One region of the Pseudomonas sp. JQ36 genome, then DNA from elsewhere that is predicted to be linked to it. Evidence: predicted binding sites of a transcription regulator. Region 1 holds the regulator's gene; each other region holds the start of a gene.
What was found. The regulator FliA, encoded in region 1, starts transcription of late flagellar genes. The targets are predictions, from matches to a motif close to CTAAAGTTTNNNNNNNNNNNGCCGNTAA.
Positions count from the first base shown of each region.

Region 2: ACS4NR_RS22495 (methyl-accepting chemotaxis protein) is a predicted target of FliA. The motif match lies at 5,776-5,803, and genes of this name have one in related genera.
Region 3: ACS4NR_RS07470 (methyl-accepting chemotaxis protein) is a predicted target of FliA. The motif match lies at 5,215-5,242, and genes of this name have one in related genera.

Region 1 is NZ_CM132642.1:471,833-482,130, reverse strand. It holds gene ACS4NR_RS02340 (flagellar motor protein) at 1-423, opposite strand, end outside; gene ACS4NR_RS02335 (protein-glutamate methylesterase/protein-glutamine glutaminase) at 423-1,559, opposite strand; gene ACS4NR_RS02330 (chemotaxis protein CheA) at 1,609-3,888, opposite strand; gene ACS4NR_RS02325 (protein phosphatase CheZ) at 3,943-4,731, opposite strand; gene ACS4NR_RS02320 (chemotaxis response regulator CheY) at 4,749-5,120, opposite strand; gene fliA (RNA polymerase sigma factor FliA) at 5,288-6,028, opposite strand; gene fleN (flagellar synthesis regulator FleN) at 6,025-6,855, opposite strand; gene flhF (flagellar biosynthesis protein FlhF) at 6,969-8,309, opposite strand; gene flhA (flagellar biosynthesis protein FlhA) at 8,321-10,298, opposite strand, start outside.
Region 2 is NZ_CM132642.1:4,963,453-4,973,750, reverse strand. It holds gene ACS4NR_RS22505 (amino acid adenylation domain-containing protein) at 1-3,143, shown strand, start outside; gene ACS4NR_RS22500 (SRPBCC family protein) at 3,166-3,633, shown strand; gene ACS4NR_RS22495 (methyl-accepting chemotaxis protein) at 3,780-5,660, opposite strand; gene ACS4NR_RS22490 (sigma-70 family RNA polymerase sigma factor) at 5,972-6,472, shown strand; gene ACS4NR_RS22485 (FecR domain-containing protein) at 6,472-7,473, shown strand; gene ACS4NR_RS22480 (TonB-dependent siderophore receptor) at 7,561-10,062, shown strand; gene ACS4NR_RS22475 (PepSY-associated TM helix domain-containing protein) at 10,140-10,298, shown strand, end outside.
Region 3 is NZ_CM132642.1:1,665,501-1,675,798, reverse strand. It holds gene ACS4NR_RS07485 (OprD family porin) at 1-1,014, shown strand, start outside; gene ACS4NR_RS07480 (pyridoxal phosphate-dependent aminotransferase) at 1,251-2,438, opposite strand; gene ACS4NR_RS07475 (hypothetical protein) at 2,671-3,405, shown strand; gene ACS4NR_RS07470 (methyl-accepting chemotaxis protein) at 3,474-5,099, opposite strand; gene ACS4NR_RS07465 (glycerate kinase) at 5,454-6,596, opposite strand; gene ACS4NR_RS07460 (sugar diacid recognition domain-containing protein) at 6,820-7,938, opposite strand; gene ACS4NR_RS07455 (MFS transporter) at 8,111-9,421, shown strand; gene ACS4NR_RS07450 (aldo/keto reductase) at 9,635-10,298, shown strand, end outside.

The DNA.
Region 1 (10,298 bases):
TTCGATGTCGCGCGCTTCCTGGGTGTAGAAGTCCACTTCGAGGATGCTGCGAATCGCTTCCGGCTCGGCGCCATCGACCAGCAGTTGCAGGCCCTTGCGCGAGTAGTTGTCCGGCTCGGCATCGGCGACGCCTTCCAGGCCGAGCAGGCCTTCCTTGCGCGCGGTGAGGCTCCAGTTGACCACGCGGTCGATGCCGCCGGCCAGGTCCACACGTGGCGGAAACAGGATCCAGGCGAGAATCTGCATGGCGCGCTTGAAGGCGCTCATCGGCGATTGCAGCAGCGCTGCACCGATGGTCCCACCGAGGACGATCAGCGCCGCCGGGCCGTTGGCCAGCGCGCCGAGGTGACCGCCTTCAAGGTAGTTGCCGCCGATGATGGCGACGAACGCCATGATGATCCCGATAAGGCTTAAAACATCCATCAGATACACGCCTCGACGATGTGCTTGCCGATGTCGTCCAGGCCGTAGACCGCGTCAGCCAGATCGGCTTTGACGATGGCCATCGGCATGCCGTAGATCACGCAGCTTGCTTCGTCCTGCGCCCACACCGAGCTACCGCCCTGCTTGAGCAGACGTGCGCCTTCGCGGCCGTCGGCGCCCATGCCGGTGAGCACCACCGCCAGAACTTTGTCACCGTAGGACTTGGCCGCAGAACCGAAGGTGATGTCCACGCACGGCTTGTAGTTCAAACGCTCGTCGCCCGGCAGGATCTTCACCGCGCCACGGCCGTCGATCATCATCTGCTTGCCACCCGGGGCCAGCAGCGCCAGACCCGGACGCAGGATGTCGCCATCCTCGGCTTCCTTGACGCTGATGCGGCACAGCTTGTCCAGGCGCTCGGCAAACGCCTTGGTGAACGCCGCCGGCATGTGCTGGATCAGCACGATCGGCGCCGGGAAGTTCGCCGGCAATTGGGTCAGCACCCGTTGCAGGGCAACCGGGCCGCCGGTCGAGGTACCGATGGCAACCAGTTTGTAGGCTTTGCGTTTCGGTGCCGGCGACGACGCGCTGGCAGCTGGCGCACGAGCAGGTGCCGGAGCAGGCGCCGGACGCGTTGGAGCAGCAGCGCTGTGGCTGCTGAAGCTCGATGCCGCCGGGGCTGGCGCAGGCGTCGGTGCAGCGGCCGGAGCCGGCGCACTGTAGGCACTGAAACGACGATTACTGCGCGAGATGCTGTGAACCTTCTCGCACAGCAGTTGCTTGACCTTCTCCGGATTGCGCGAGATGTCTTCGAAATTCTTCGGCAGGAAATCCACCGCACCGGCGTCCAGCGCATCCAGGGTGACCCGGGCGCCTTCATGCGTCAGCGAGGAGAACATCAACACCGGGGTCGGGCAGCGCTGCATGATGTGCCGCACCGCCGTGATGCCATCCATCATCGGCATCTCGTAGTCCATGGTGATCACGTCCGGCTTGAGCGCCAGGGCCTGATCGATCGCCTCTTTACCGTTGGTGGCCGTACCGACCACCTGGATGCTCGGATCCGCTGAAAGAATTTCCGAGACGCGGCGGCGGAAAAAACCCGAATCGTCCACCACCAGGACTTTGACTGCCATAAACACTCCATTAGGTGCAGCGGGACGTCGTCGCCCCGCCGCCCCGGATTCAAATACGCTTCGTCGCGTAACGCTTGAGCATGCTTGGAACATCAAGGATCAGCGCGATGCGGCCGTCACCGGTGATGGTGGCGCCGGACATGCCCGGAGTGCCCTGCAGCATTTTGCCCAATGGCTTGATGACCACTTCTTCCTGGCCGACCAGTTGATCGACGACGAAGCCGATCCGCTGGGTGCCCACCGAAAGGATCACCACATGGCCTTCGCGCTGCTCTTCGTGAGCGGCGGAGCTGACCAGCCAGCGCTTGAGGTAGAACAATGGCAGCGCCTTGTCCCGCACGATCACCACTTCCTGACCATCCACCACGTTGGTGGTCGACAGGTCGAGGTGGAAGATTTCGTTGACGTTGACCAACGGGAACGCGAACGCCTGATTGCCGAGCATCACCATCAGGGTCGGCATGATCGCCAGCGTCAGCGGCACCTTGATGACGATCTTCGAGCCCTGGCCCTTGGTCGAGTAGATGTTGATCGAACCGTTGAGCTGGGAAATCTTGGTCTTCACCACGTCCATGCCGACACCGCGGCCGGACACGTCGGAGATCTCGGTCTTGGTCGAGAAACCCGGGGCGAAGATCAGGTTGTAGCACTCGGTATCGCTCAGGCGATCGGCCGCGTCCTTGTCCATCACACCGCGTTTTACCGCGATCGAACGCAGCACGTTCGGGTCCATGCCCTTGCCGTCGTCGGAGATCGACAACAGGATGTGATCGCCTTCCTGCTCGGCGGCCAGTACCACGCGACCGCCACGGGCCTTGCCCGAAGCTTCGCGTTCTTCCGGCGACTCGATGCCGTGGTCGACCGCGTTGCGCACCAAGTGGACCAACGGGTCGGCCAGGGCCTCGACAAGGTTTTTGTCGAGGTCGGTTTCTTCACCCACCAGTTCCAGGTTGATCTCTTTCTTGAGCTGACGCGCGAGGTCGCGAACCAGACGCGGGAAGCGCCCGAAGACCTTCTTGATCGGCTGCATCCGGGTCTTCATCACCGCGGTCTGCAAGTCAGCCGTGACCACGTCGAGGTTCGACACGGCCTTGGACATGGCTTCGTCGCCGCTGTTGAGACCCAGGCGCACCAGGCGGTTACGCACCAGCACCAGCTCGCCGACCATGTTCATGATTTCGTCGAGACGCGCGGTATCGACCCGCACAGTGGTCTCGGCTTCGCTCGCCGGTTTTTCCGGCGGCGGAGCAGCTGCGGCACGGGCCGGCGCCGGTGCAGCAGCGGCAGCAGGTTTTGGCGCTTCGGCTTTCGGCTCAGGCTTGGGTGCAGCCTTCGGCGCAGCAGCCGGAGCGGCAGCAGCCTTGGCGGCAGGCGCGGCCACGGTCGACGCGGTGCCCGCAGCAGCGGCGCCAACATCGGTGAACTTGCCTTTGCCATGCAACTCGTCGAGCAGCGATTCGAATTCGTGATCGCTGATCAGATCGCTGCCGGCAGCGGCGGCCGCCGGTGCGGCAGGCGCAACCGGTGCCGAGGCGATCGCCGACTCCAGCGCTTCAACGGCGAAGTTGCCCTTGCCGTGCAACTGATCGAGCAGTGCTTCGAATTCGTCGTCGGTGATGTCCGAGCTGTCGCCCGCCGCCGGTGCCGCCGGAGCGGCCGCTGCCGGTGCCACGGCGTCCGCCGCGAACTGGCCTTTGCCGTGCAACTGATCGAGCAACGACTCGAATTCGGCGTCGGTAATTTCATCGCTGGCAGCGGCATCGGCAGCCGGCGCAGGTGCAGCAGCCGGGGCTTCGGCTTCGGCCTTGACGGCGTTCAGCGAATCCAGCAACTGTTCAAATTCGTTATCGGTGATGTCGCCCGAATCGCTCGAATCGCCTTCGACGACCAGTTCTTCGATCATCTCGGCCACTGGCGAAGCCGGAGCTTCGTCGGCCGTTTGCGGCTCGGCCAGACGCGCCAGCGCGGCCAGCAGTTCCGGGGTGGCCGCCGTGATCGGTGCACGTTCACGGACTTCGCTGAACATGCTGTTCACCGCGTCCAGTGCTTCAAGCACCACGTCCATCAGTTCTGCATCAACGCGACGCTCACCCTTGCGCAGGATGTCGAACACGTTTTCGGCGATGTGACAGCACTCCACCAGCTCGTTGAGCTGAAGGAAGCCGGCGCCCCCTTTTACAGTGTGGAAACCGCGAAAAATTGCGTTGAGCAGATCTGCGTCATCCGGGCGGCTTTCCAGCTCGACCAGTTGCTCGGACAGTTGCTCAAGAATCTCGCCGGCCTCAACCAGGAAATCCTGAAGGATCTCTTCATCGGCGCCGAAGCTCATTAATGGGGTGCTCCTACAGGTCTAAAAACCCAAAAAACCTAAAATTCCAAAACTCTAGAATCCGAGGCTGGATAACAAATCGTCCACATCGTCCTGACCGGACACAACGTCTTCTCGTTTATCGGCATGAATCTGCGGACCTTCACCCTGCGAGAGATGTTTTTGTGGATCTTTTTCTGCAAGCATCGCGGCACGGTCGTGTTCGATGCCCGCAAAGCGGTCAACCTGACTGGCCATGAGGACGAGTTTGAGCAAATTGCTTTCGACTTCGGTGACCAGTTGGGTCACACGCTTGATCACCTGACCTGTGAGGTCCTGGTAATCCTGAGCCAGCAGGATGTCGTTGAGGTTGCTCGACACCGCACGGTTGTCCGTGCTGCTGCGTGACAGAAAACCGTCGACCCGGCGCGCCAGTTCGCGGAACTCTTCAGCTCCGACCTCACGACGCATGAAGCGGCCCCAATCGGTGCTCAGCGCCTGGGCTTCTTCAGCCAGGCCATTGACCACCGGGGTGGCGCTCTCCACCAGATCCATGGTGCGGTTGGCCGCGGCTTCGGTCAGCTTGACCACATAGCCCAGGCGTTCGGTGGCGTCGGTGATTTGCGACACTTCCTCGGCCTGCGGCATGTGCGGATCGATCTGGAAATTGACGATCGCACTGTGCAGTTCGCGTGTGAGCTTGCCCACTTCCTGATACAGGCCGCGGTCACGGGTCTGATTGAGCTCATGGATCAGTTGCACAGCGTCGCCGAACCTGCCTTTTTCAAGGCTCTCGACCAGTTCGACCGCGTGTTTTTTCAGGGTCGACTCGAAATCGCCCTGTGAAGATTCGTTATGCTCCATAGCTCCCCCGCGCGTCATCAGCCGATGCGTTCGAAAATCTTCTCGATTTTGTCTTTCAACGCCTGAGCCGTGAAAGGTTTGACCACGTAGCCGTTCACACCGGCCTGAGCGGCCTCGATGATTTGCTCACGCTTGGCTTCAGCGGTCACCATCAGCACGGGCAGATGCTTGAGTTTTTCATCGGCACGTACGTGGCGCAGCAAGTCGATACCGGTCATGCCCGGCATGTTCCAGTCCGTTACCAGAAAGTCGATGCTTCCGCTGTTGAGTACCGGAATGGCGGTAGTGCCATCGTCGGCCTCGACGGTATTGGTGAACCCAAGATCGCGCAGCAGGTTCTTGATGATCCGCCGCATCGTTGAGAAGTCATCAACGATGAGGATTTTCATGTCTTTGTTCAATTCGACCTCCAAGCAGTCTTAAACGCGCCCAGCACCTGGACGCGCCACTTCAATCAATCCGGCAAAGCACTCGATGACTGTCTGGAGCACAACAGAGCAAGACCGGTGCCGTTCATCACCGCACCAGCCTCGTTCGCAGTGTCCCCACACTGCCTTCAGCGCGCTCGCCACTCCCCCAAACGCCCCCGCAAACGGGCCGCGCACTGGCTGTGTAACTGGCTGACCCGCGATTCACTGACGCCAAGGACTTCACCGATTTCCTTGAGGTTCAGCTCTTCGTCGTAGTACAGCGCCAACACCAGTCGCTCACGCTCCGGCAAATTGGCAATCGCATCCGCCAGCGCAGCCTGAAAGCGTTCATCTTCCAGATCGCGTGACGGCTCAAGATGAGCACTGGCGCCATCCTCGTGCAGCCCTTCGTGTTCGCCGTCCTGCAACAGGTCGTCGAAACTGAACAGCCGGCTGCCCAGCGTGTCATTCAAAATCCCGTAGTAATCGTCGAGACTCAATTGGAGTTCGGCCGCAACCTCGTGATCTTTAGCATCACGTCCGGTTTTAGCTTCAATTGAGCGAATTGCGTCGCTGACCATACGGGTGTTGCGGTGAACCGAGCGTGGCGCCCAATCCCCTTTGCGCACTTCATCGAGCATCGCGCCGCGGATCCGGATGCCCGCGTACGTTTCGAAACTGGCGCCTTTGCTGGCGTCGTATTTGGTAGAGACTTCGAGCAGGCCGATCATCCCGGCCTGAATCAGGTCTTCAACCTGCACACTCGCCGGCAAGCGCGCCAGCAAGTGATAGGCAATGCGCTTGACCAGTGGCGCGTAACGCTCGATCAACTCGTACTGCGCGTCACGTGCCGACTTCTTGTAGTAGTTCATACCGCTCGCGGTCATAACACAGGCCCTGCTGTTTGCTGCACGAGGCGCTCGACGAAAAACTCAAGGTGTCCGCGCGGGTTGGCAGGCAGCGGCCAGGTATCGACCTTCTGCGCGATCGCCTTGAACGCCAGCGCGCACTTGGAACGCGGAAAGGCTTCATAGACCGCTCGCTGCTTCTGCACTGCCTTGCGCACGCTTTCGTCGTACGGCACGGCGCCGACGTATTGTAAGGCGACGTCGAGGAAGCGATCCGTGACCTTGGTCAACTTGGCGAACAGGTTGCGCCCTTCCTGCGGGCTCTGCGCCATGTTGGCGAGGACGCGGAAGCGGTTCATGCCGTAGTCGCGGTTGAGCAGTTTGATCAGCGCGTAGGCGTCGGTGATCGAGGTCGGCTCGTCGCAGACCACCAGCAACACTTCCTGGGCGGCGCGGACAAAACTGACTACCGAGTCACCAATACCCGCAGCGGTGTCGATCACCAGCACATCGAGGTTGTCGCCGATGTCGCTGAAGGCCTGAATCAGACCGGCATGTTGCGCCGGGCTCAGGTGCACCATGCTTTGGGTGCCGGAAGCGGCCGGCACGATGCGGATCCCGCCGGGCCCCTGCAACAGCACGTCGCGCAGTTCGCAGCGGCCTTCGATCACGTCGGCCAGAGTGCGTTTGGGGGTCAGTCCCAGCAGAACGTCGACGTTCGCCAGCCCCAGGTCGGCGTCCAGCAGCATGACCCGACGGCCAAGCTCTGCCAGCGCCAGAGACAAGTTCACTGACACGTTAGTCTTGCCGACGCCACCTTTGCCGCCGGTCACCGCGATCACCTGTACGGGATGCATGCTGCCCATGTTATTTCTTTACCTTGTCTTGCATAGACGGAGGCCACATTACTGGCTGCGCGTTCTCAACCGGAACAATGCATGGCAGACCATCGATGTAGGTACAAAAACGGTTCATTACCTCAGCCAACCTGCTTGGTCGGGCTGTGGTAGATATCAGCGAACATGTCAGCCATGGCTTCTTCGCTGGGTTCTTCCTGCATTTGCACGCTGACGGCGCGGCTGACCAGTTGATGACGGCGCGGCAGATGCAGATCATCCGGAATCCGTGGGCCATCGGTCAGGTACGCGACCGGCAATTCATGACTGATCGCCAGGCTCAATACTTCGCCAAGACTGGCCGTCTCATCCAGTTTAGTCAGGATGCAGCCGGCAAGCCCGCAACGCTTGTAACTGTGGTACGCGGCGGTTAGAACCTGTTTCTGGCTGGTGGTTGCCAGCACCAGATAATTTTTTGAACGGATGCCACGCCCGGCCAGGCTTTCCAGCTGCATGCGCAAGGCCGGATCGCTGGCCTGCAAGCCGGCGGTGTCGATCAGCACCACGCGCTTGCGCAGCAGCGGGTCGAGCGCCTGAACCAGCGACTGGCCCGGATCGACGTGGGTCACCGGCACATTGAGAATGCGACCCAGGGTCTTCAGTTGTTCCTGGGCACCGATACGGAAACTGTCCATGCTCACCAGCGCGACATTCTGCGCGCCGTATTTCAGCACGTAGCGCGCGGCCAGCTTGGCCAGGGTGGTGGTCTTGCCCATGCCGGCCGGACCGACCATGGCAATCACCCCGCCCTCTTCCAGCGGCTCGACTTCCGGTACGGCAATCATCCGCGCCAGGTGCGCGAGCAGCATGCGCCAGGCCTGACGTGGTTCTTCGATATCATTAATCATCGCCAGCAGATCGCGCGACAACGGTCCGGACAGACCGATGCGTTGCAGACGGCGATACAGATTGGCTTGCGCCGGACGGCTGCCTTGCAGCTGATTCCAGGCCAGGGTGCCGAGCTGCACTTCCATCAGCTCACGCAGACTGTTCAATTCGAAACGCATCGAATCCAGCGCACGCGGATCGACGCCAGCGGCCGCCGGTGCAGGTGCCGGAGCCGTACGCGCCGGGGCGGCGTAAGTCGGTTCGCTCAACGGTTCGGCAGCGGTCAGCGGCAGGCCGGCCGTCAACGGCAGCCCGGCGAACAACTGGCGATTGGTGTTGCCGTCGGCTTCGCCACGCAGGCTCAGCTCGGCCTGGGCGGTCACGATGCGCGACTGGGTCTTGCGCAGCTCGTCCTCGAGTTCCATGTTCGGAACCCGTGGCGCCAGCGCCGACAATTTGTAATCCAGCGCCGCCGTCAGCTCGACGCCGCCGGCAATGCGGCGGTTGCCAATGATGGCGGCATCAGCGCCCAGCTCATCACGAACCAGCTTCATGGCCTGACGCATATCGGCGGCGAAAAAACGCTTAACTTGCATAAACCACTACCTCAGCCGTTGGGCCCTACTGTCGCAACGATGGTCACTTGCTTGTTGTCCGGAATTTCCTGGTAGGCCAGCACGTGCAGCCCCGGGACTGCGAGGCGACCGAAACGCGAGAGCATCGCGCGGATCGGGCCTGCTACCAACAGGATCACCGGCTGACCTTGCATTTCCTGGCGCTGCGCCGCTTCGATAAGCGAACGCTGCAGCTTCTCGGCCATGCTTGGCTCCAGCAGAACGCCCTCTTCCGAGCCTTGTCCTGCCTTCTGCAGACTATTGAGCAATATTTGTTCCAACCTTGGTTCCAGGGTGATCACAGGCAGCTCGGAGTCAGTGCCTACAATGCTTTGGACGATGGCGCGGGATACGCCGACGCGTACTGCGGCCACCAAGGCGGCGGTATCTTGACTCTTGGCGGCGTTGTTGGCGATAGCCTCGGCAATGCTGCGGATATCGCGTACCGGCACGTGTTCGGCCAGCAGCGCCTGCAACACTTTGAGCAGCTGCGACAGCGACACCACCCCCGGCACCAGCTCTTCAGCCAGTTTTGGCGAGCTTTTGGCCAGCAATTGCATGAGTTGCTGCACTTCCTCGTGGCCGATCAGCTCACTGGAGTGCTTGTACAGAATCTGGTTCAAGTGGGTCGCGACCACGGTACTGGCGTCGACCACGGTGTAACCGAGCGACTGCGCCTGCGCGCGCTGGCTGACTTCGATCCACACCGCCTCCAGGCCGAAAGCCGGATCTTTGGCGGTAATGCCGTTGAGCGTGCCGTAGACCTGCCCCGGGTTGATCGCCAGCTCGCGATCCGGGTAGATCTCGGCTTCGGCCAGAATCACACCCATCAGGGTCAGGCGATAGGCGCTCGGCGCCAGATCGAGGTTGTCGCGGATGTGCACGGTCGGCATCAGGAAGCCCAGGTCCTGCGAGAGCTTCTTGCGCACGCCCTTGATCCGCGCCAGCAACTGCCCGCCCTGATTGCGATCCACCAGCGGGATCAGGCGGTAACCGACTTCCAGGCCGATCATGTCGATCGGCGTCACGTCATCCCAGCCCAGCTCCTTGGTTTCCATGGCGCGGGCCGGCGACGGCAGCAGTTCCTGCTGACGCTGAACCTCTTGCAGCGCCTGCACCTTGGCGACGTTCTGTTTTTTCCAGAACAGGTACGCACCACCGGCAGCCAGCGCAGCCATGCTCAGGAACGAGAAGTGCGGCATGCCCGGGACCAGACCCATGACTGCCATCAAACCAGCGGCCACCGCCAGGGCTTTGGGCGAGGCGAACATCTGCCGATTGATCTGCTTGCCCATGTCTTCCGAACCGGAAGCACGGGTCACCATGATCGCTGCCGCTGTCGATAACAACAGTGATGGCAATTGCGCCACCAAACCGTCACCGATGGTCAGCAAGGCGTACACCTTGCCCGCGTCGGCGAAGGTCATGTTGTGCTGGAAGATACCGACAGCCATACCGCCGATGAGGTTGATGAACAGAATCAGCAGGCCGGCGATGGCGTCACCACGGACGAACTTGCTGGCACCGTCCATCGAACCGTAGAACTCAGCCTCTTGGGCGACTTCCTGACGGCGCGCCTTAGCCTGGTTCTGGTCGATCAGACCGGCGTTGAGGTCGGCGTCGATCGCCATTTGTTTGCCGGGCATCGCATCGAGGGTGAAGCGCGCGCTCACCTCGGAAATCCGCCCGGCACCCTTGGTCACCACGACGAAGTTGATGATCATCAGAATCGCGAACACCACGATACCGACCACGTAGTTACCGCCGATCACCACCTCACCGAAGGCCTGGATCACCTTACCGGCAGCGGCGTGGCCGTCCTGACCGTGGAGCATCACCACCCGCGTCGAGGCCACGTTCAACGCGAGCCGCAGCAGCGTCGCCACCAGCAGAATGGTCGGGAACACCGCGAAATCCAGTGGCCGCAGCGCATACACGCAGACCAGCAGGACGACGATCGACAGGGCAATG
Region 2 (10,298 bases), 1.6 Mb from region 1:
CGTCACTGATCAGCCGTGTGCCGATTGGCGATGAGCCGTCCGGCAATGGTCAGGCACTGCGCCAGCGAGTGCTGACGCATGTGGTCGACGAAGTCGCGTTGCTGGTCAGCCGTTTCTCCCGCGATGCCGAGTATTTGCAGCAGGCAGTACCGGCCACGGCGCCGGACTTTGAACAGGTGGAGGACCTGTCGTTTCTCGACAGCTTGGCCTACGTCCATCGCCTCAACGCAACGGCGCATCCGGAATTGTTGCGACAGGCGCAGACGCCGCTGATCGAACGCCTGCAGCAGAGCCTGATCGCGCACGCCGAGCGACCGGCGTTGCACCTGGCCGAGCAGTCACTCAGCTATCGCCAGTTGCACGCGCACAGCCGTGCGATCCAGCAACGTCTGCAACCGTTGCTCGAGCAACATCCGCAGCCGTGGGTCGTGGGCATTTGCCAGCCGAAAAGCCCGGCGCTGTTCGCCTCGATTCTGGCGGTGCTCGGCAGTGGCGCGGTGTATCTGCCGCTGGAGCCGAGCCATCCGGTGCAGCGTCAGCAATACATCCTGCAAAACGCCGGCGCAGTGTTGTTGCTGCACGACGGCGAGCATCCGCTGGGTGAGTCGATGCCCGGACTGGATGTCAGTCGTATCGACAGTGCCGACGCCGATCTCGACCTGCCGTTGATGCGTCAGCGGCCGACGCTTGAAGCACCGTGCATGGCGCTCTACACCTCCGGCACCACCGGCCATCCGAAGGGCGTGCTGCTGAGCCAGGCGAACCTTGCGCACTTCACCGCGTGGTACGCCGATTACGCGCAGTTGCACGCCGAAAGTCGGGTGTTGCAGTTCTCTTCGCTGAGTTTCGATTCTTCGCTGATCGATATCTTTCCGACGCTGCTGCAAGGCGCTGAACTGGTAGTACCGGATGACACCCAGCGCCGCGATCCGCTGCAACTGGTGGCGCTTATCCGCCGCCGGCAACTGACCCACGCGTTCCTGCCGCCGGCGCTGCTGAGCATCCTGCCATTGGAGCAACTGCAAGGCGTCGAAGTGATGACCGGCGGCGACGTCTGCGAGCCCTTCGTCATCGAGCAACTGACCCGTCAGGGCAAGCTGCACAACCTCTACGGCCCGACCGAAGCGACGGTGCTGATTACCGCTCGCCAGCTCAAACCGGGTGACAGCAACCGCACTCTTGGCGCACCGATTGCCAACAGTCAGGTGCTGATTCTCGATGACGATCTGCAACCGGTGCCGGATAACACCGTCGGCGAATTGTTCATCGTCGGCCCCGGCGTTTGCCTCGGTTATCTGAACAATGCGCAGCAGACCGCCGAGCGCTATCTGACCCTGCAACTGCCGCACGGTGAGACCTTGCGCGCCTACCGCAGCGGCGACATGGCCAAGTGGGGCGAACACGGCATCGAGCTGTGTGGACGGCGCGACAATCAGGTGAAGATCCGTGGTTTCCGGGTCGAGCCGGAAGAGATCGAGCGCTGCCTGCGCGAGAGCCAGTTGTACCGCCAGATGGCGGTGGTGATCGACAGTCAGCGGCGGATTCTGGCGTTCCTTGCGCAGCCGCAATCGGACGCCGCTCGTGATGCATTGAAGGCGTATGCGCAGCAGTTTCTGCCGGACTACATGCAACCGGTGGCGTGGACTGAACTGGCGCAGATGCCATTCGCCAGCAACGGCAAGGTCGACCGCAAGGCGTTGCTGGAGCTGCCGGTGAGCGTGCAGGACAGCGGCCCGAAATGCCTGCCGGCAAGTGCCGACGAAGCGTTGCTGCTGGAGATCTGGGCGGAACTGCTGGAGCTGCCGAGCAGCGATATTTCCACCGACGAAAGCTTCTTCAATCTCGGTGGTCATTCGATTCTGCTGTCGCGGATGTTGCTGCGCTTGCGTGAGGAATTCGGGCGCAGCATCTCGATCAACCGCTTCATCGAACTGCCGACCATCATCAAGCTCGCGACGCTGGTGCGCGGTACCGATGACAGCGCGGTGCTCAGCGCCCAGGCCATGGCCGACGCCGAGCGTCCGCTGAACATCGAACCGCTGCCGATCAGTCGCCTGGGCGATGTGCACAAGGTGATCGTCACCGGCGCCAACAGCTTTGTCGGCGTGCACATCGTCGAAGCGCTGCTTGGTTGGGGCGCCAGCGAAGTGGCGTGTCTGGTGCGCGACGGGGGCGGGCAAACGGCGGCGCAGCGTTTTGCTCAGGCGCTGCGCGAGAACCGTCTCGAACATCTCGATTTGAGCCGGGTGCGAATCTACTCCGCGGACCTCACCCGCCCGCAACTGGGTCTGGCCGCTGACGATTATCAGCGCCTGGATCGCGAGTTCGGCGCGCTGGTGCACAACGCCGCCAACGTCAATCACGTGCTCGATTACGAGTCGCTGGCAGCGGATAACGTCGAGCCGATTTTCGAGCTGCTGCGCCTGTGTGAAGGGCGTAGCAAAAAGGTCTTCAACTTTGTCTCGACGCTGTCCGCTTCCAGCACCGTCGACGGCGAAGGCCGAGTGCTCGAATTGCCCGCCGCGCCGACCCCGCCGATCTACATTCGCAACGGCTACAACCTGTCGAAATGGGTCGGCGAACGCATCCTCGAACGGGCCCGCGAGCGCGGGGTGTGGGTCAACCTGTATCGCCCCGGCAACATCAGCTTCAACAGCCTGAGCGGCGTCTGCCAGCCGCACAAAAACCGTTTGATGCTGATGCTCAAAGGTTCGATCCAGCTCGGTCAGGTGCCGGCCTTCGCGCTGAATTTCGACCTGATGCCGGTGGACTTTCTCGCCCGCTTCATCGCCTTCCACGCCTGCCGTTATTCGACCGAGCGTGCGGTGTTCAACCTGCACAACCCCGAGCCGCTGAGTTGGGATGCCTACGTCGCCTCGTTCCGCGAAACCGGCAGCGAGTTCTCGCTGGTCAGCGTCGCCGACTGGCAGCAGCAACTGGGCCGGGTCGACGCCGACAACGCGCTGTTCGGTGTGCTCGGTTTCTACCTCAACGGCTTCGAGGAAGACATCGGCGACATCTCCCTGATCGGCCATGCCAACGCCAAGGCCGGCGTGCGGCAGATGGGCGCGCAGTACCCGGAAAAATCCCCGGCGCTGCTACGTCGCGGCTGCGATTACCTGAAACAGATCAACTTCATCTAGTTCATCAAAAAGGAGCAACACCATGAGCAATCTGCAACCCGACACCCTGATCAAAAACCCGCACGGCTGCCACGTTGTGTCGTCGGTGGAAGTGCCGGCGGACGCGGCGCAGGTCTGGGCGGTGGTCGGCAATTTCGCTGGCTTCGACCGTTTCATTCCAGCGCTGTCGCACATCGAAATGACCGGCGAAGGCGTGTCGTCGCTGCGCAAGAAATTCTTCAAGGACGGCAATGTGGTAGTCGAGCAACTCAACTCACACGATGAGCAGGCGCGCGCCATGACCTGGACCACGATTTACAACACTTTGGGTGTGGCGAATTTGTGGGCGGCGATGAATGTGGAATCACTGGGGGCGGGGAAGTCGCGGGCGACCTGGACGATCATTGCCGAGCCGGCTTCAGGTGGGGAGGAAGCGCTGCCGGGGTTCAAGGATTTCGTGCAGGGGTTTGCCGATGATGCGATGGGGAATGTGCTGAAGCTGTTTGTGTAAGGCTTCAGTTTGGCGGTGACTGAACTACCGCCTTCGCGAGCAAGCCCGCTCCCACATTTTGATCGCACTCCTTCTGTAGGAACGCGTTCAATTTGTGGGAGCGAGCCTGCTCGCGAAGAACGATAACGCGGTCTCGAATCTGAAAGTCAGATCTTGAAGCTGTCGACCAACTGCTTCAACCGATTCGCCTGCTGCGACAACGCATCACAATCCTTCAACGTTTCATTGAGGTTGGCGACGCTCTGCTGGTTCAGCAGGTTGATCTGGTTGACGTCGACGTTGAGGGTTTCCACCACCGCGGTCTGCTCTTCGGTCGCGGCAGCCACCGACTGGTTCATGCCGTCGATTTCGCCGATGCGCTGGGTCACGCTGACCAGGCGCAGGCCGGCCTGGTTGGCCACTTCAACGCTTTCTTCGCTGGACGCCTGACTGGCGTTCATGGTGGTCACCGCTTCACGCGAACCGACCTGCAGGGAGGTGATCATCTTGTGGATCTCTTCCGCCGATTCCTGAGTGCGATGGGCGAGGTTGCGCACTTCGTCCGCCACCACCGCAAAACCGCGTCCGGCTTCACCGGCACGGGCCGCTTCGATGGCCGCGTTGAGCGCCAGCAGGTTGGTCTGCTGCGAGATGCCTTTGATCACATCGAGGATGTGGCCGATGTTGTCGGTGCTGGCATTCAGGGTTTCGATCTGGGTGCATGACAGGCTGATCTTCTGCGACAACTCGGTCATCGCCTGAATGGTCTGCTCGACCACCTGACGACCGTCATCGGCCTGCTCGCTCGCGCCGCTGGCGTGCTGCGAAGCATCGGCGGCATTTCGGGCGATTTCCTGAGTGGCGGCGCCCAACTGGTTGATCGCGGCAGCCACGCTGTTGGTGCGGGCACTTTGTTCGTCGGAACCGATGATCGAGGCGTTGGACGACGCCATCACCCGTTGCGACAGGTCGTGTACATGACGGGTGGCCGACGACACTTCGGAAATCGACGCGTGAATACGCTCGACGAACTGGTTGAACGAGCTGCCCAGTTCGGCGAACTCATCCTTGCCTGCCACGACCAGACGCCGGGTCAGGTCGCCTTCACCCTGGGCGATGTCCTGCATCGCGCGGCCCATGGTGGTCAGCGGACGCATCAGGACGTTGATCAGCAGGCTCAGCAGCAGCGCAATCGCAGCGACCGCGACGAACATCGCAATCAGCGCCGAAGTCCGGAACTGGCTGAGGGCAGCGTAGGCCTTGTCACGATCGATCGACAGACCGATGTACCAGTCGGCATTCGGCAAACCGCTGACCGGGGTGAACGACAGGATGCGTTCCTGACCGTTGAGCACCACGTTCTGGTTGCCCTTCTCGATGCGCACGCCGGAATTCGGGTAGATGTCCTTGAGGTTCTTCATCACCTGATCTTTGTCCGGGCTGACGATCACTTGACCGTCACCGCTGACCAGGAATGCGTGGCCAAGGCCACCGAAGTCCACCGAGTTGATGATCTTCACCAGGGTTTCCAGGCTCAGGTCACCGCCGACCACACCCAGCAGTTCGCCATTCTTTTTCACCGGCATGGCGATGGTCACCACCAGACCACCGACCGCCGCCATGTACGGCGGGGTCAGCATGGTTTTGTCGGCGACCACGGCCTGCTTGTACCAAGGGCGCTGACGCGGGTCGTAGCCGTCGGGCATCTTCGCGTCAGGGCGCTGAGTGAACACCCCGTTGGCCTGACCGACGTAGGTGAACTGGAAATTCGAGGTGAAGGCCGGTTGATCGACCAGCCCCGGGAAGTCGGCGTCCTTGCCCTGATGGGCAACGTTTTGCGCGAGGTTTTCCAGCACCAGAATTCGCCCGCTCATCCAGTTCTGCACGCTGCTGGCGGTCAGATCGCCGGCCTGCTGCACGGACGACTGAAGGTTCTGGCGAATGGTGTTGCGCTGCAGATAGTCGTTGTAGAGGGTGAACAAAGCGAAAGCCAGGACCACGACGCCCGAGGCGGCCAACAGGATTTTATGGCTGAACTTGAGATTCATTTCATGGGACTTCTTATGCAAAAGTGGGGATGCGTTCCGGGATGCAACATTCCATGTACAGCGCAGGCGGCGTTCTGACGGCCGCTCTACTTTGGTGCACGCATGTCTCACCAGTCTGTCGGCACCGTTCGCGGAAAACTTAGGGCGTTGTGGGAAATGTGCGGCATTTCTGTCAGATTCCCGCCGAACGGCGTGCCAGAGCGTTTGCCTTCAGTTTTTTAAGACGGTTATTCGTGCGGAGGTTGCAAAATTCTCAGCCCTTGATAAAAATGCGACTAATTATCATTTGTGACGTTCGGGCTGTCGCGTTCATGTCCTCACCTGAGTTTGCAGTGCAGGCGCTTTACAGGAGTCATCACGGCTGGCTCAACGCCTGGCTGCGAGCGCGGCTGGGCAATGCCGCAGATGCCGCGGACCTGGCCCAGGACACCTTCGTCCGTCTGTTGCAACGCAGCGAACGTCTGGAGCTCAAGGCGCCTCGCGCATTTTTACGCACCATCGCCCGTGGCCTGGTGATCGACCATTGGCGTCGTGAAGAAATCGAACGCGCCTATCTCGAAACCATCGCCCACTTGCCCGAAGCCGAAACCCCAAGCGCTGAAGCTCGCGCGTTGGTGATCGAGTTGCTCGAGAGTGTGGCGCGCATGCTCGAAGGCTTGCGGCCGAAAGTGCGTCAGGCGTTTCTGCTGGCGCAGTGCGAAGGTTTGACCCACAAGCAGATCGCCGCGCAGATGGGCTTGTCACTGCGCTCCGTCGAACGTTACGTCGCCGATGCGCTGTATCACTGTTACATGTTGCGGTACGAAGCCTGATGCCTGTGGACAACAACTCAGTCGGGCGCCGCGCCGAGCCGCAACAACAGGTGGTCAAGCAAGCCATTCACTGGTTGCTGCGGCTGCGCAACAACCATGGCAATGCGCGCCTGAGTCATCAGTGCGACGCGTGGCGCGCCGAACATCATGAACATGAACTGGCGTGGCAACGTGTGCAGTCGTTGCAGGCGGAATTGAGCCATAACCTGCGCGCCGTGCCCGGTGCGCACGTGGCGCTGAATACGCTGGAAAACAGTGCGCAAGGACTCGGACGGCGACAGGCCTTGAAGTTGCTGTCCGGCACGGTACTGATGGCCTCCGCGGCGTGGCTGGCCAAGGACACGACCGTCTGGCAGCAGTGGCGCGCCGATTATGCAACGGCGACCGGCGAACGCCGCGGCTTCCAGTTGCCCGACGGCACGCGGATCGAGCTGAACACTGCAAGTGCTGTGGATCTGGATTACACCGCGCAGCAACGGCTGATCAAACTCACTCGCGGGGAAATCATCGTTACCTGCGGCGGTAACGATGAAGGCGCGACGTTCAACCGGCCACTTCGCGTGCAAAGTCGTCATGGCATTTATGAGCCGATAAAAGCCCGCTTCATCCTGCGTCAGGACACCGATTGCACGCGGCTCACCGTCAGCTCAGGGAGCGTCGCCATTCGCAGCGGCGCAACCTCCGTCGAGGCGCTCGCCGGGCAGACCTATCTGATCGATCACCATCAGGTGCGCCCGGCCCCGCCACTGGATATGGACGTGGGCGCTTGGGCCGATGGTTTGATTGTGACCCGCAACATGCGCCTGGGCGATTTCCTCAATGAAGTCGGGCGTTACCGTCAGGGCTTTGTGACGTGCGCGCCGCAGGTGGCGGACTTGCGCCTGTCCGGGGTGTTCCGTCTGGAGGATACCGACACGCTGCTGGCCATCATGCCGCAGACCCTGCCGGTGCAATTGCGTTATCGCACTCGTTGGTGGGTCACGCTGGAACCGGTGGCATGAAATTATTTTGGCGGGTTTTCGCAACGAGTCCGGCTTGGTCAGTAAGCACTTCAACTCAGCCTTTGCGACTTGCCACGGAAACCGACAATGACTGTCCGCCTCACCTGTAAGAAACCGCTGAATTTCACTGCCGAATCGGGCCTGCTGCGCCACGCCGTTCGCGCCGCCCTGCTGTCCACCGTTCTGGGTGCCGGTGTGCTGCCCGGCCTGAGCCTCGCCGCCAATGTCAGTGAGGCGAGCAGTCATCGCTACAGCATCGCCGCCGGCCCGCTGGGCGAGGCGCTGAACCAGTTTGCCCGTCAGGCGGGCATTACCTTGTCGATGACCCCCCAGCAAACGCAGGGACAACAGTCTCCGGGCGTACAGGGCGAATATTCAACCGATCAGGCGTTGAGCCATTTGCTCAGCGGTTCGGGTCTGGAAGCGGTCAGCCAGGACGGCAGCAGCTACGTCCTGCGTCCAGTCAGTGAAACCGATGCGCTGGCTCTGCCAACCACCGATATCAAAGGTTTCGCCCTCGGCAACGCACTCGGCAGTATGGAAGGCTACAACGCCACCCACAGCCAGATCGCCACCAAGACCAGTACTGCGTTGCTGGAAACTTCGCAAAGCGTATCGGTGGTGACCCGCGAGCAAATGGATGATCAAGGCTCGCAGACCGTCTCTCAGGCGATGCGCTATACCCCCGGCGTGCTGACCAACCCTTACGGGGCGACCCATCGCTACGACTATGTGGCGATGCGCGGCTTCAACGACGGTTCCGTGGACAATATTTACCTCGACGGTCTCAAGTCGATGGGCGACAGCGGCACCTACAGCACCATGCAGGTCGATCCGTATTTTCTTGAGCGCGTGGATATTCTCAAAGGTCCATCGTCAGTGTTGTACGGCCGCAGTTCGCCCGGTGGCCTCGTGGCACTGACCAGCAAAAAGCCGTTGTACGAGGCCTATCATCAGGTTCAGGCCACGGTCGGTACCCAAGGTCAGCGCGGAGTCGGGTTTGACTTCAGTGGCCCGGTCGATGATGACAAGCGCATTGCCTATCGTCTGACCGGTTTGACGGATCAGTCCGACACACAATTCGACCACAACAAGGAAAAACGCTTCGCCCTCGCCCCGACCCTGAGCATTGATTTCACTGAAGACACCTCGCTGACGCTGCAGGCGTATCTGCAGCACGATCCGGATGGCGGCTACCACGGTGGCGTGCCGGCGGACGGGACGATTCATCAGCGCAACGGCAACCGCATCTCGCCGCACTTCTTCGAGGGCGAGCCGGGGATTGATGGCTACTCGCGGGATCAGCAATCGTTCGGCTATCAGTTCGAACATCGCTTCAACGATGTCTTCACGGCGCGGCAGAACTTCCGTTACCTCGACTCCAAAGTGAACATGGATCAGGTCTACGCCTATGGCTGGACGACACCAACCAGCAACGAACTGAACCGCTATTACACCGGCGGCGATGAACGTCTGCATGCGTTCATCGTCGACAACATGCTGCAGGCCGAATTCTTCACCGGGGCCACCAAGCACACCGTGTTGATGGGCGCAGATTATCAACGGCGCAAGACGGTGGTCGACTGGACCAGTGGTGGTCTGGCGCCGATCAATGCGTTCAACCCGGTCTACGGCAATTCGGCGATCGACATGTACGGCGACACCAGTTACCTGCGGCGCCTGGAGCAGACCGGGGTCTACCTGCAAGACCTGATCGAGATGGACCAGTGGCGCTTCTCGCTGGGCTTGCGTCAGGACTGGGTCGAGACCTCCGATGAGAACCGTATCGCCGAAGCGGGTCGGCCAGTGGGCACCGAAATCAACGACCGCCGTACCAAACTGACCGGCCGCGCCGGCGCGTTGTATCTGTTCGATAACGGTCTGGCGCCGTACATCAGCTACTCCGAGTCGTTTAACCCGAACTCGTATGCCGACAGCGCCGGTAATCCTCTGCCGCCAACTGACGGTACGCAATGGGAAGTCGGCCTGAAGTACCAGCCGCCGGGCACCGACAATCTGTTCACCGCCTCGCTGTTCCGCATTGATCAGGAGAACCTCGCGACCAAGTTGCCACAGGAAAACTTCTACCGAGCAGTCGGCGCTGTGCGCTCGCAAGGTCTGGAGCTGGAAGCGCACATGCAGTTGACCGACAACCTGAAAGTGCTCGGCAGCTACACCTTCACCGATATCGAGTACTCGAAGTCGATGGTCAGCACCTTGAGCACGCCGACCGACGTGATTGAGAACAAAGGCAACTCGCCAACTCAGGCGCCGCGGCACATGGCCTCGTTGTGGGCCGACTACAAGTTCGACAGCGCGGTACTCGATGGCCTGCGTCTGGGCGGTGGTGTGCGTTATGTCGGTTATAGCTGGGCGGACGCGGAAAACACGCTGAAGGTGCCTTCCTACACCTTGTTCGACGCCTCGATCGGTTATGACCTGGGCAAGGTCGGCTTGAAGGGCGTCGACGTGCGCTTGAATGCGAACAACCTGACCAATGAGTCCTACGTGGCCTCCTGCGCCAGCCTGAACTTCTGCTACATGGGCGAAGAGCGCAACGTCGCCGCCACGGTCAGCTACCAGTTCTAAGCCTTTGCCTTGTGCATAAAAAAGCCAGCCGCTGATTTCTCAGGGGCTGGCTTTGTCGTCTTTGTGGGGAAATCTTCATGCGCGCATTGTTGGTGTTGTTGCATCGCTATATCGGCCTGGCGACGGCGGTGTTTTTGCTGTTGGCCGGGATTACCGGAAGCATTCTGGCGTTTAATCATGAGCTGGATGAGTGGCTGAATCCGCAATTCTATGCGGCCTCCGCCGAGGGTCAGCGA
Region 3 (10,298 bases), 1.2 Mb from region 1:
AAAGGACATTCCGGCACGGGGCTGTTGCCGGTCGACAGCAATGGTCGCAGTGAACCGAACTACTCCAGCGCTGGCGGCGCGTTCAAACTGAAAGCTTCGCGCACCACCCTAGCGTTTGGCGAAATGACGGTGGAAACGCCGGTGTTCGACACCTCGGACAAGCGCCTGCAACCGGAATACGCCACGGGCCTGCTGCTCAACAGCCAAGAAATCGACAACGTTAACTTCACGGCCGGCCGCTTCAGCGCATTCAAGAATCAGGACAGCTCCTCAGGCCGCGGCGACTTTTATGGTTACGGCGCCAACACCGAGGCCGGCGGAATCAGTTTTTTCGGCGCCGATCTGTTCGGCGACAGTCCGGTCGGTGGATCGCTTTACGCCTCAGACCTGACTGACACCTGGCATCAGTACTACGCCAATCTGCATTTCAAACAGTCCGGCCTGTTGCTCGACGCCAACCTCTATCACACCCGCGATACCGGTCGCGCGCTGGCCGGGGCGATCGATAACACCGCGTTCAGCCTGTCCGGCAAGTACAGTTTCGGCCCGCACGCGCTCATGCTCGGCTGGCAACGCATCAACGGCGACACACCGTTCGACTTTGTGGGTGGCGACTCGATCTATCTCGCTAACTCGATCAAATACGCCGACTTCAACGGCGCCGGCGAACGCTCCTGGCAAGCACGCTACGACCTTGACCTCGGCGCCTTCGGCATCCCCGGCCTGACCTTCATGACCCGCTACGTCTCCGGCAGCCACATCGACGGCACTCACGCGCCCAAGGGCGGCGCGTACAACCCGTTCGATGCCGAAACTGGTGACTATCAGCCGCAGCAGGGCGCAGGCGGCAAACATTGGGAACGGGATATTGATCTGAAATACATCGTGCAGTCGGGTGCGGCGAAGGATCTGTCGGTGCAGTTGTCGCACGTCTCGCACCGGGCCAACGAGGCGCAGGCCGGGGATGATATCGACCGGATTTATGTGGTGATTCAGTACCCGCTGGGGTTCTGATGGCCGGTAATTAAACCCGGACTCAGACCCGACGTCGCCCTGCGAATCCATCGACTCAAAAAAACTCCACGAAGCCGCCGACAGCGAGACCCTGCTGGGCACTCAGCAAGTCGTGATGCTCGGCGAACTGACCGGCAACCGCGCCCTCGACAACCTCGCCCCGCCCGCCTGAAAACCCAATCCCCTGTGGGAGCGGGCTTGCTCGCGAAAAAGCCGGCTCAAACAACACCCATCTCTCAGGCACTGCGCGCCTGCAACAGCTGCACCGCACACAACGCAATCCGCGCACAGGCATCCGCCAATTGCACCCGATCCAGCACCAGCCCGATGCGAATATGCCCCGCCGCACTGGGCCCGAAAGCTTCACCGGCCAGCACCGAAACCCCGTAACCTTCCAGCAGGCGCTCGGCAAACGCCTGCGCGCCTAACCCGGTCTGGCGCACATCGACCATCACGAACATCCCGCCATCCGGGCGAATCGGTTGCAGCCCCGGGCAGCCGCGCAAGCGCTCGCAGACCAGATCGCGGCGCAAACGGTATTCCTCGCGCATCTGCGTCACCTGCGGCAGATCACTTTCCAGCGCCACTTGCGCGGCTTTCTGCACGAAGTCCGGAAGGCCGAACAACATGCTCAACGACAGATTCACCAGATGCTCAGCCAAGGCTTTCGGCCCGATCGACCAGCCAATGCGCCAGCCGGTCATGGCATGGGATTTCGACAGGCTGTTGATGGTTGCCGTGCGTTCGGCCATGCCCGGCAGACTCGCCGGGCTGATGTGTTCGCCATCGTAGAGCAAATCGCTGTAAACCTCGTCACTGATCAGCCACAGATCGTGACGCACGCACAGCGCCGCCAGCTCTTGCCAGATCAGCAGGGACAGACTCGCGCCGGAAGGATTATTGGGACTGTTGAGCAACATCGCGCGGGTCTTCGGCGTGATCCGCGCGGCAACATCGGCGGGATCAACGCGAAAACCGTTCTCCGGCTTCACAGGCACCGGCACCACCGTGGCACCACAGGCACCGAACACACCTTCATAGGTCACGTACATCGGCTCGGCGACGATCACTTCGTCACCCGGATCCAGCAGGCATTGCGCGACCGAATACACCGCACATTGCGCGCCGGGCAGCACGATCACGTGCTCGGCATCCACCACCTGACCGCTGCGCCGCTGATGGCGGGCGGCGATAAGCTTGCGCAGCGCCAGACGGCCGCGCACGTCGGAATAATGCGTATCGCCGGCCAGCAGACTGTCGATGGCGCCGTGGATGATCGGCAACGGCGTGTCGAAATCCGGATCGCCCACGCTCAGCAGCAGGATATCGACCCCCTCGGCGCGCAGCTCCAGCGCTCGGTCATGAATCTGCCAGGCGGCGGCGCCCTCCCCGGCGATGCGTTGGGTCAAGGCTGAATAGCGCATGCACGTCTCCTGATTGCGCGGTCTCCAGCCTTCACCCTAGGTCAAATCACAAACCGCGCCAGCCGCTTTGTCCTTTGGATGAATTTAAAGAAGAACTTCGTACTGTGGTCGATTAGCAGTCGGCTGACTACCTGTCAGAGCTGACAGTAGACTCACTTCACAAACGCTCGCTTAATCAACATGAGGAAACAACTGCGCCCCCCTCTAATCGAAACGACGGAGTGTTGAAACGATGACGAATCTGAATGAAAAAATCCTCTTATTGGACGCACCGGAAATCCCCGATGCGCTACCCGATTTCCCTGGCAGTCAGGTTAACCTGTTGCCATTGAGTGCATTGGTATCGCCACTAAAGGTGTTGATTCCAGACTGGCAGTGTTCACCTCCTGAACCAGTGCCAGTGCAAGTACTGTTGACGCTGTTGTTAAATGAGAAACCGGTGGCGGACTATCCTTTTACGACACCCATCGACCCGGCGCTTTTCCCATTTGCGGCCCATATTCCTGAGACCTACCTGGCACAGGAAGGCGAGCACGAGGTTTCATATATCGTCAATATTGGCGGGAATGAAGCCATGGCCGCGAGCACGCCGATTACGGTCGATCTAACGGCTCCCAACTTCGGCAATCCGGGAGAACCTCCGCAATTTCCACCAGAAATCGACATTGAGGGGATCACCCAGCAGTATCTCGCCGCCAACAATGATGAAGTTCTGGTAACCATTGCCACCTATATGCAGCAGCGAGCCTGCGACAGCATCGAATTTCACTTTGGCTCACTTGCGGCGGAGCCAGTCATCATTAAAACGGTGCATGACGCAACTTCACCTACCGTTATCAAACTGAGTGGCGCGATTATCCGTGAGATAGGCTCCGGCACGATGTTCGCGTTTTACAGGCTGCGCGATCGTGCAGGAAACCTTGGGCAACAATCTTCGTTTAAGCAAGTCAAAGTGGACCTGTCTTGAAGCGCTGACTCTTCGAGGTGGGCCGAACACTCATCTGGTTCGTCCCACTTCAGGCAACTGCGTATTTCTCAAATCACAAACCGCGCCACCATTGCATTCAAATCCACCGCCAGACGCGACAGTTCATGGGTCGCAGCGCTGGTCTGGTTGGCCCCGGCGGCGGACTGCGTGGCCAGATCACGGATGTTGACCAGGTTGCGGTCGACCTCACGCGAGACCTGCGCCTGTTCTTCCGAGGCACTGGCGATCACCAGGTTGCGTTCGTTGATCTGATGGATCGATTGGGTGATCTGCTCCAGCGCCACGCCGGCAGCGCGGGCCATTTCCAGGGTGGTTTGGGTACGCTGGTTGCTTTGCTGCATCGACGAAACCGCTTCGCCGGTGCCGTTCTGAATACCGGCGACCATTTTTTCGATTTCCTGAGTCGATTGCGCGGTGCGATGTGCCAAGGCACGCACTTCGTCCGCCACCACCGCAAATCCGCGTCCGGCCTCACCGGCACGCGCCGCTTCGATCGCCGCGTTGAGGGCCAGCAGGTTGGTCTGTTCGGCGATAGCGCGGATCACATCGAGCACCTTGCCGATGTCACGACCCTGTGCAGCGAGGCCTTCGATCATTTGCGCGGTGCTCTGCACGTCATGGGTCATGGTCTGGATCGCGTCGACGGTTTTCACCACTTGATCGCGACCTTCGCGGGCGGCCTGGGTCGACTGATTCGAGGCTTCGGACGTCGACACCGCGTTGCGTGCGACTTCTTCCACGGCGGCGGTCATTTCGTTGACGGCGGTGGCAGCTTGTTCGATCTCGTTGTTCTGCTGTTGCAGGCCACGGGAGGCTTCTTCGGTGACCGCGCTCAGCTCTTCGGCAGCCGCGCCCAGCTGAGTGGCGGAACCGGCGATCTGTTCGATGGTTTGACGCAGGTTGGTCTGCATCGTCGCCAGCGCTTGCAACAGCTGTGTGGCTTCGTCCTTGCCGTCGACTTCGATGGACTGGGTCAAGTTGCCGCCGGCGATGGTTTGCGCTGCCAGAACCGCACGGTTCAACGGGGTGACGATGCTGCGAGTCAGCAACAGGGCCAGCAGTACGGTGGCGAGTGCCGCCACCACGGCGACGATCACGATACCGGTGATGGCGCTGTCGTAATACTCGCCGGCCTGAGTGGAGGCGACTTTCGCCCCCGCCGCGTTGATTGCGATGAGCTTGTTGAGCTGTTCGCCCATCTGGTCGGTGCCGTCCTTGATCCGCGTGTTGATCAACGTACGCATCTCGTCGACCTTGTCCTGACGCGACAGCTCCATCATCTGGTTTTGCGCTTGCAGGTAGTTGTCGAGCGTGGTCGCGAACATCTGATACAACGCACGCTCTTCGCTCTCTGCCGGCAACGCGGCGTAACTGGCCTGAGCACTGCGCACCTTGTCCACCAGCACGCCGATGCGCGTTTGCGCTTCTTGCAGACCTGCCGGGTCGCGGTTGACCAGAATCCGGAACGACAGAATCCGCAGGCGCAGAACGTTTTCCGTCACCACACCAAGGTAAGTGACGCTGGGCAGTTGGTTGGTATCCATGTCGAGGGAGGCCTGGCGGATGGTCGACATGCGGTTGACGGCGAACACACCAAGGACAATCACCAACAAGGCGATAAAGGCAAAACCGAGGAAGGCACGGGGCGCGATATTCAGGTTACGCAAGGACATGGTTGGACTCTCGGATAGAGGTAGCTGCGAGCGTCCTTGCCGTCATCACTGGCCCTTGGGGGGCGGGGCCAGTACGGCGTCACTGTTCGAGGGAATCTGTGTGCGCCTGATCTCTGTATCGGCGGCTCTTCAGGAAGGTTTCGTACAAATCTCAAGTATTTTTCAAGGTGTTTCACCACTGAAACACCATGTAGCTTGGCCTACTTCTGTGGCGAGGGAGCTTGCTCCCGCTGGGCTGCGAAGCGGCCCTATATCCTGCCACCACGTATCATAAGTCTCACCGCATCAGCCGGATTGACGACTGCTACGCAGCCGAGCGGGAGCAAGCTCCCTCGCCACAACATCTTCAGGGCGTCAGCTATTGAGTTTAGCCATCTGCCAGACCCGGGCGATGTCCGTCGCCCGTTCGCGCAACAAGCGCGGCGCTTCGGCACACGCCTGCTCCAGGGTCATCGGGCCGCTGGTGACGGCGAATGCGGCGTCGATGCCGTGGCCGTAAAGCTCCTGATAGCCCTCGCCCAAGGTGCCGGCGATGACGATTACCGGCACACCGTGCTGCCTGGCGATCCGCGCCACGCCGAGCGGAGTCTTGCCGCGCAAGGTCTGCGCGTCGAAACGCCCTTCGCCGGTGATCACCAGATCGGCGCCGTTGACGGCTTCGGCCAGGCCCACCAGCTCGGCAACCACTTCGACGCCAGCCTGAAATTGCGCGCCAAGAAACGCCTTGGCCGCAAAACCCAGGCCCCCCGCCGCACCACTGCCCGGCTCATCGCGAACGTCCTTGCCCAACGCTTGCGCGCAGAGCCCGGCGAAGTGCCCCAACGCCTGATCCAGTTGCTGCACCTGTGCCGCTGACGCGCCCTTTTGCGGGCCGAAAATCGCCGAGGCGCCATGCGGGCCACATAGCGGATTGTTGACGTCGGCGGCAATGTCGAAGCGTACCTGCGACAGACGCGAATCCAGATCACTCAGATCAAGACGGGCCAATTGCGCCAAGGCAAGACCACCCGGCACCAGCGCCTGCCCCTGCGCATCGAGCAATTTCACCCCGAGCGCCTGCATCGCACCGGCACCGCCATCGTTGGTGGCGCTGCCGCCAATCGCCAGAATCACCCGTTGCGCGCCGGCATCCAGCGCGGCGCGAATCAGCTCGCCAGTGCCGAAGGTGCTGGTGATGCAGGCATCGCGCTGCCCCGTAGGCACCAATTGCAAACCACTGGCCTCAGCCATTTCGATGATCGCGGTGTGGTTGTGCGGCAGCCAGCCCCACGCGGCGTCGACCGGCGCACCCAGCGGCCCGCGCACTCGGGTGCGGCGCAGTTCGCCCTCGCAAGCGGCAAGAATCGACTCCACCGTGCCCTCGCCGCCGTCGGCCATCGGGCATTTGACCAGCGTCGCGTGCGGCCAGACTTGCGCCAGCCCGAGGGCAATGGCTTCGGCAACGCCTTGGGCACTCAGGCTGTCCTTGAACGAATCGGGGGCGATGACGATCTTCATGCGAATTCTCCAGTTCCAATGCCGTTCATGCTGCCAGTCGGCCTGCGCATTGACGCCTGTCCGCTGCACAAGCGGGATTGGCGATTGTTGTTCATTTATACAAAAGCCTTGGGATTGATGCTGAATGTTCTGGCCCTATCGCGAGCAGGCTCACTCCCACAGGGGAATGCATTTCAAATGTAGGAGTGAGCCTGCTCGCGATGGCGTCTCTGAAAACACCCGATCAACTCGGGTCAGTCTGCGGCAACAACTGCACCCCAAGGTACAACGCCAACATCCCGTCCAGCCGCAGCGGATCCACCCCGCTGATCTCGGCAATCCGCTCCATCCGATAACGCAAGCTGTTGCGATGAATGCCCAGCGCATCGGCGCACGCCTGGCTCTGCCCATCGTGTTCACACCAACTGCGCAGGGTCGCGAGCAACTGGCCATTGCCGTCCTTGGCGATGACTTTGCGCAACGGCTTGAGCAGTTCATCCAGCGCATCATCGTTGCGATGGCGCCAGAGCATCACCGGCAGGCGATAACGATTGAGCGTCAGCAGTCGCGACTGCGGCAGCACATCCCGGCCATAGGCGAGCAGATCGCCGACGCGCCGATAACAGCGGCGTAAACCGGCCAGGCCATCCGCCTGCCCGCCGACGGCGATGCGCAGAATGTTCCAGCCCAGGCCATCAAGCTTTTCCAGCAAACGATCATGCTCAACCGTCTGACTTGCGGGCCGGCACCACAGCAGCGATGACTTGGCCGAACTGACGCACCAGCTGTCCGGGTAGCGCGAAGTCAACCAGGCGCTCAAGGCCTCGACGGTTTGCCCCGGCCCATGTTCCAGACCGAGTTCGAACAGATACGGCACCCGGGTCAATTGTGGTTTGAGACCCAATTGCTGCGCCTCATCAACCAGTCGCGGCGAATCCCCGGCTTCGCTCAACAGCAACGCCAGCAGGTCGTCGCAACGCTGGCGCCGCCATTGCTGCTCGGCCTGTTGATTGCGCTGGCCGACGAGCATTTCCGCGGTCATGCGCACCAGTTCGGCGTAGGTGCGCAGTTGCTCCGGTTCGCCGGTAATGCCAAGCACGCCGATCAGGCGTTGATCGAGCAGCAGCGGCAGGTTGATCCCCGGCTGCACGCCCTTCAAATGCACCGCGGTTTGCGCGTCGATCTCCACCACCCGCCCGTTGGCCAGCACCAGTTGCGCGCCTTCGTGACGGGTGTTGATGCGCTCCGGCTCGCCACTGCCGAGGATCAGGCCCTGGCTGTCCATGACGTTTACGTTGTAGGGCAAAATGGCCATGGCCCGGTCGACGATATCCTGAGCGAGGTCGTGATCGAGTTCGAACATGATCGGCAAAATCCTTAAGCAACGGCGGCGGACGGTTGTTCACCCGCACAGGGTCTGGCGGCAAACCCTGTGCTCAGGCACAAAGACAATCCGGCCACAGGTGGCCGAGACTCTCACAGCGATCAACGTTAACCTGTGCATCGCAAAAAATCATAATAAAGAGAGAGCCGCTATGTCGCAGAGCGCCGCAGCTACCCAGACCATCGATGACGGTAAAGACGCCGTCTACAAACGCATCACCCTGCGTTTGATCCCCTTCATCTTCATCTGCTACCTGTTCAACTACCTCGACCGGGTCAACGTTGGCTTCGCCAAACTGCAGATGCTCGACGCATTGAAGTTCAGTGAAACCGTGTACGGCCTCGGTGCCGGGATCTTCTTCATCGGCTACGTGCTGTGCGGCGTGCCGAGCAATCTGGCCCTGACCAGATTCGGCCCGCGCCGCTGGATCGCGCTGATGATGATCACCTGGGGCACGCTATCGACCTGCCTGTTGTTCGTCACCACCCCGACCCAGTTCTACACCCTGCGCCTGTTCACTGGTGCGGCCGAAGCCGGGTTCTTCCCGGGTGTGGTGCTGTACCTCTCGCAGTGGTTCCCGACGTTTCGCCGTGGACGGATCATGGCGCTGTTCATGTCGGCCATCCCGGTCTCGGGCCTGCTTGGCAGCCCGTTCTCCGGCTGGATCCTCAATCACTTCGCCGCCGGGCAAGGTGGACTGGCAGGCTGGCAATGGATGTTCCTGCTGCAAGGCATCCCGACCGTAATCCTCGGTGTGCTCGCCTACTTCCTGCTCAGCGACAGTTTCGCCAACGCCAAATGGCTGACTGCGCATGAACGCGCGGTGCTTGAGGCGGATCAAGCCGAAGACCTGGCGAACAAACCGAAAACCACCTCGGACTCGCTGCTCGCGGTGTTCAAGAACCCGGCGATCTGGGCGTTCGGCCTGATCTACTTCTGCATCCAGAGCGGCGTGTACGCGATTAACTTCTGGCTGCCGTCGATCATCAAGAACCTCGGCTTCAGCGACAACCTGGTGATCGGCTGGCTGAGCGCGATTCCGTATCTGCTGGCGGCGGTATTCATGCTGCTGGTCGGGCGTTCGGCGGACTTGCGCAAAGAACGTCGCTGGCATTTAGTTGTGCCAATGCTGATGGGCGCGCTCGGTCTGCTGATTGCGGTGAACTTCGCCGCCAACCCGGCCATCGCCATCCTCGGCCTGACCATCGCCACCATGGGCGCACTGACCGGTCTGCCGATGTTCTGGCCAGTGCCGACTGCCCTGTTGAGCGCGGGCGCCGCGGCCGGTGGTCTGGCGTTGATCAACTCGATGGGGCAGATGGCCGGCTTCCTCAGCCCGTACCTGGTGGGTTGGGTCAAGGACAGCACCGGTTCGACCGATGCGGCGTTGTATCTGCTGGCGGGTGTGATTGTCGGCGGCAGCTTGCTGGCGTTGCGCATGACGCGGACGCTGCGGGCTTAATCACGCTTCAAGATCAAAAGATCGCAGCCTGCGGCAGCTCCTACAGGGAAACGCGTATTTGCGCGTAGGAGCTGCCGCAGGCTGCGATCTTTTTACGATGCCCGAGCAAGCTCAGGTATTGCAGGCGGGTTGCTGAGCCGATAATTCACTTTGCGGCGTCGGACGCTTCTGGTATTTGATTGGAGTTTTCCCACCCGATCAAAGGATTTCGGCATGAGCTACCGCACACTGGGGAACTCGGGGTTGCAGGTGTCCACCCTCACCCTCGGCACGATGATGTTTGGCGAACAGACCAGCGCTGAAGACTCGCTGCGCATCATCGACAAGGCCTGGGATCAGGGCATCAATTTCATCGACACCGCCGACGTCTACACCAACGGCCGCTCGGAAGAAATCGTCGGCGAGGCGATAGCCCGCAATCGGCATAAGTGGGTGCTGGCGACCAAGGTCGGTTTCGGCCCGGTGGATGGCGTGCCGAATCGCAGTGGTTTAAGCCGCAAGCACATCTTCAATGGTCTGGAGGCCAGCCTGAGCCGTATTGGCACCGACTATCTCGACATCTATTACCTGCACCGCGAAGACCACAACACCCCTCTGGAAGTCACGGTGTCGGCGATTGGCGATCTGATTCGCCAGGGCAAGATTCGCTACTGGGGCCTGTCGAACTATCGCGGCTGGCGGATTGCCGAGGTGATTCGTATCGCTGACAAGCTCGGAGTCGACCGTCCGGTGATCAGCCAGCCGCTGTACAACATCGTCAACCGTCAGGCCGAAACCGAGCAGATCAGCGCCGCGCAATCCTATGGCCTCGGCGTAGTGCCTTACAGCCCGCTGGCTCGCGGCGTGCTCAGCGGCAAGTACGCGCCGGATGCGGCGC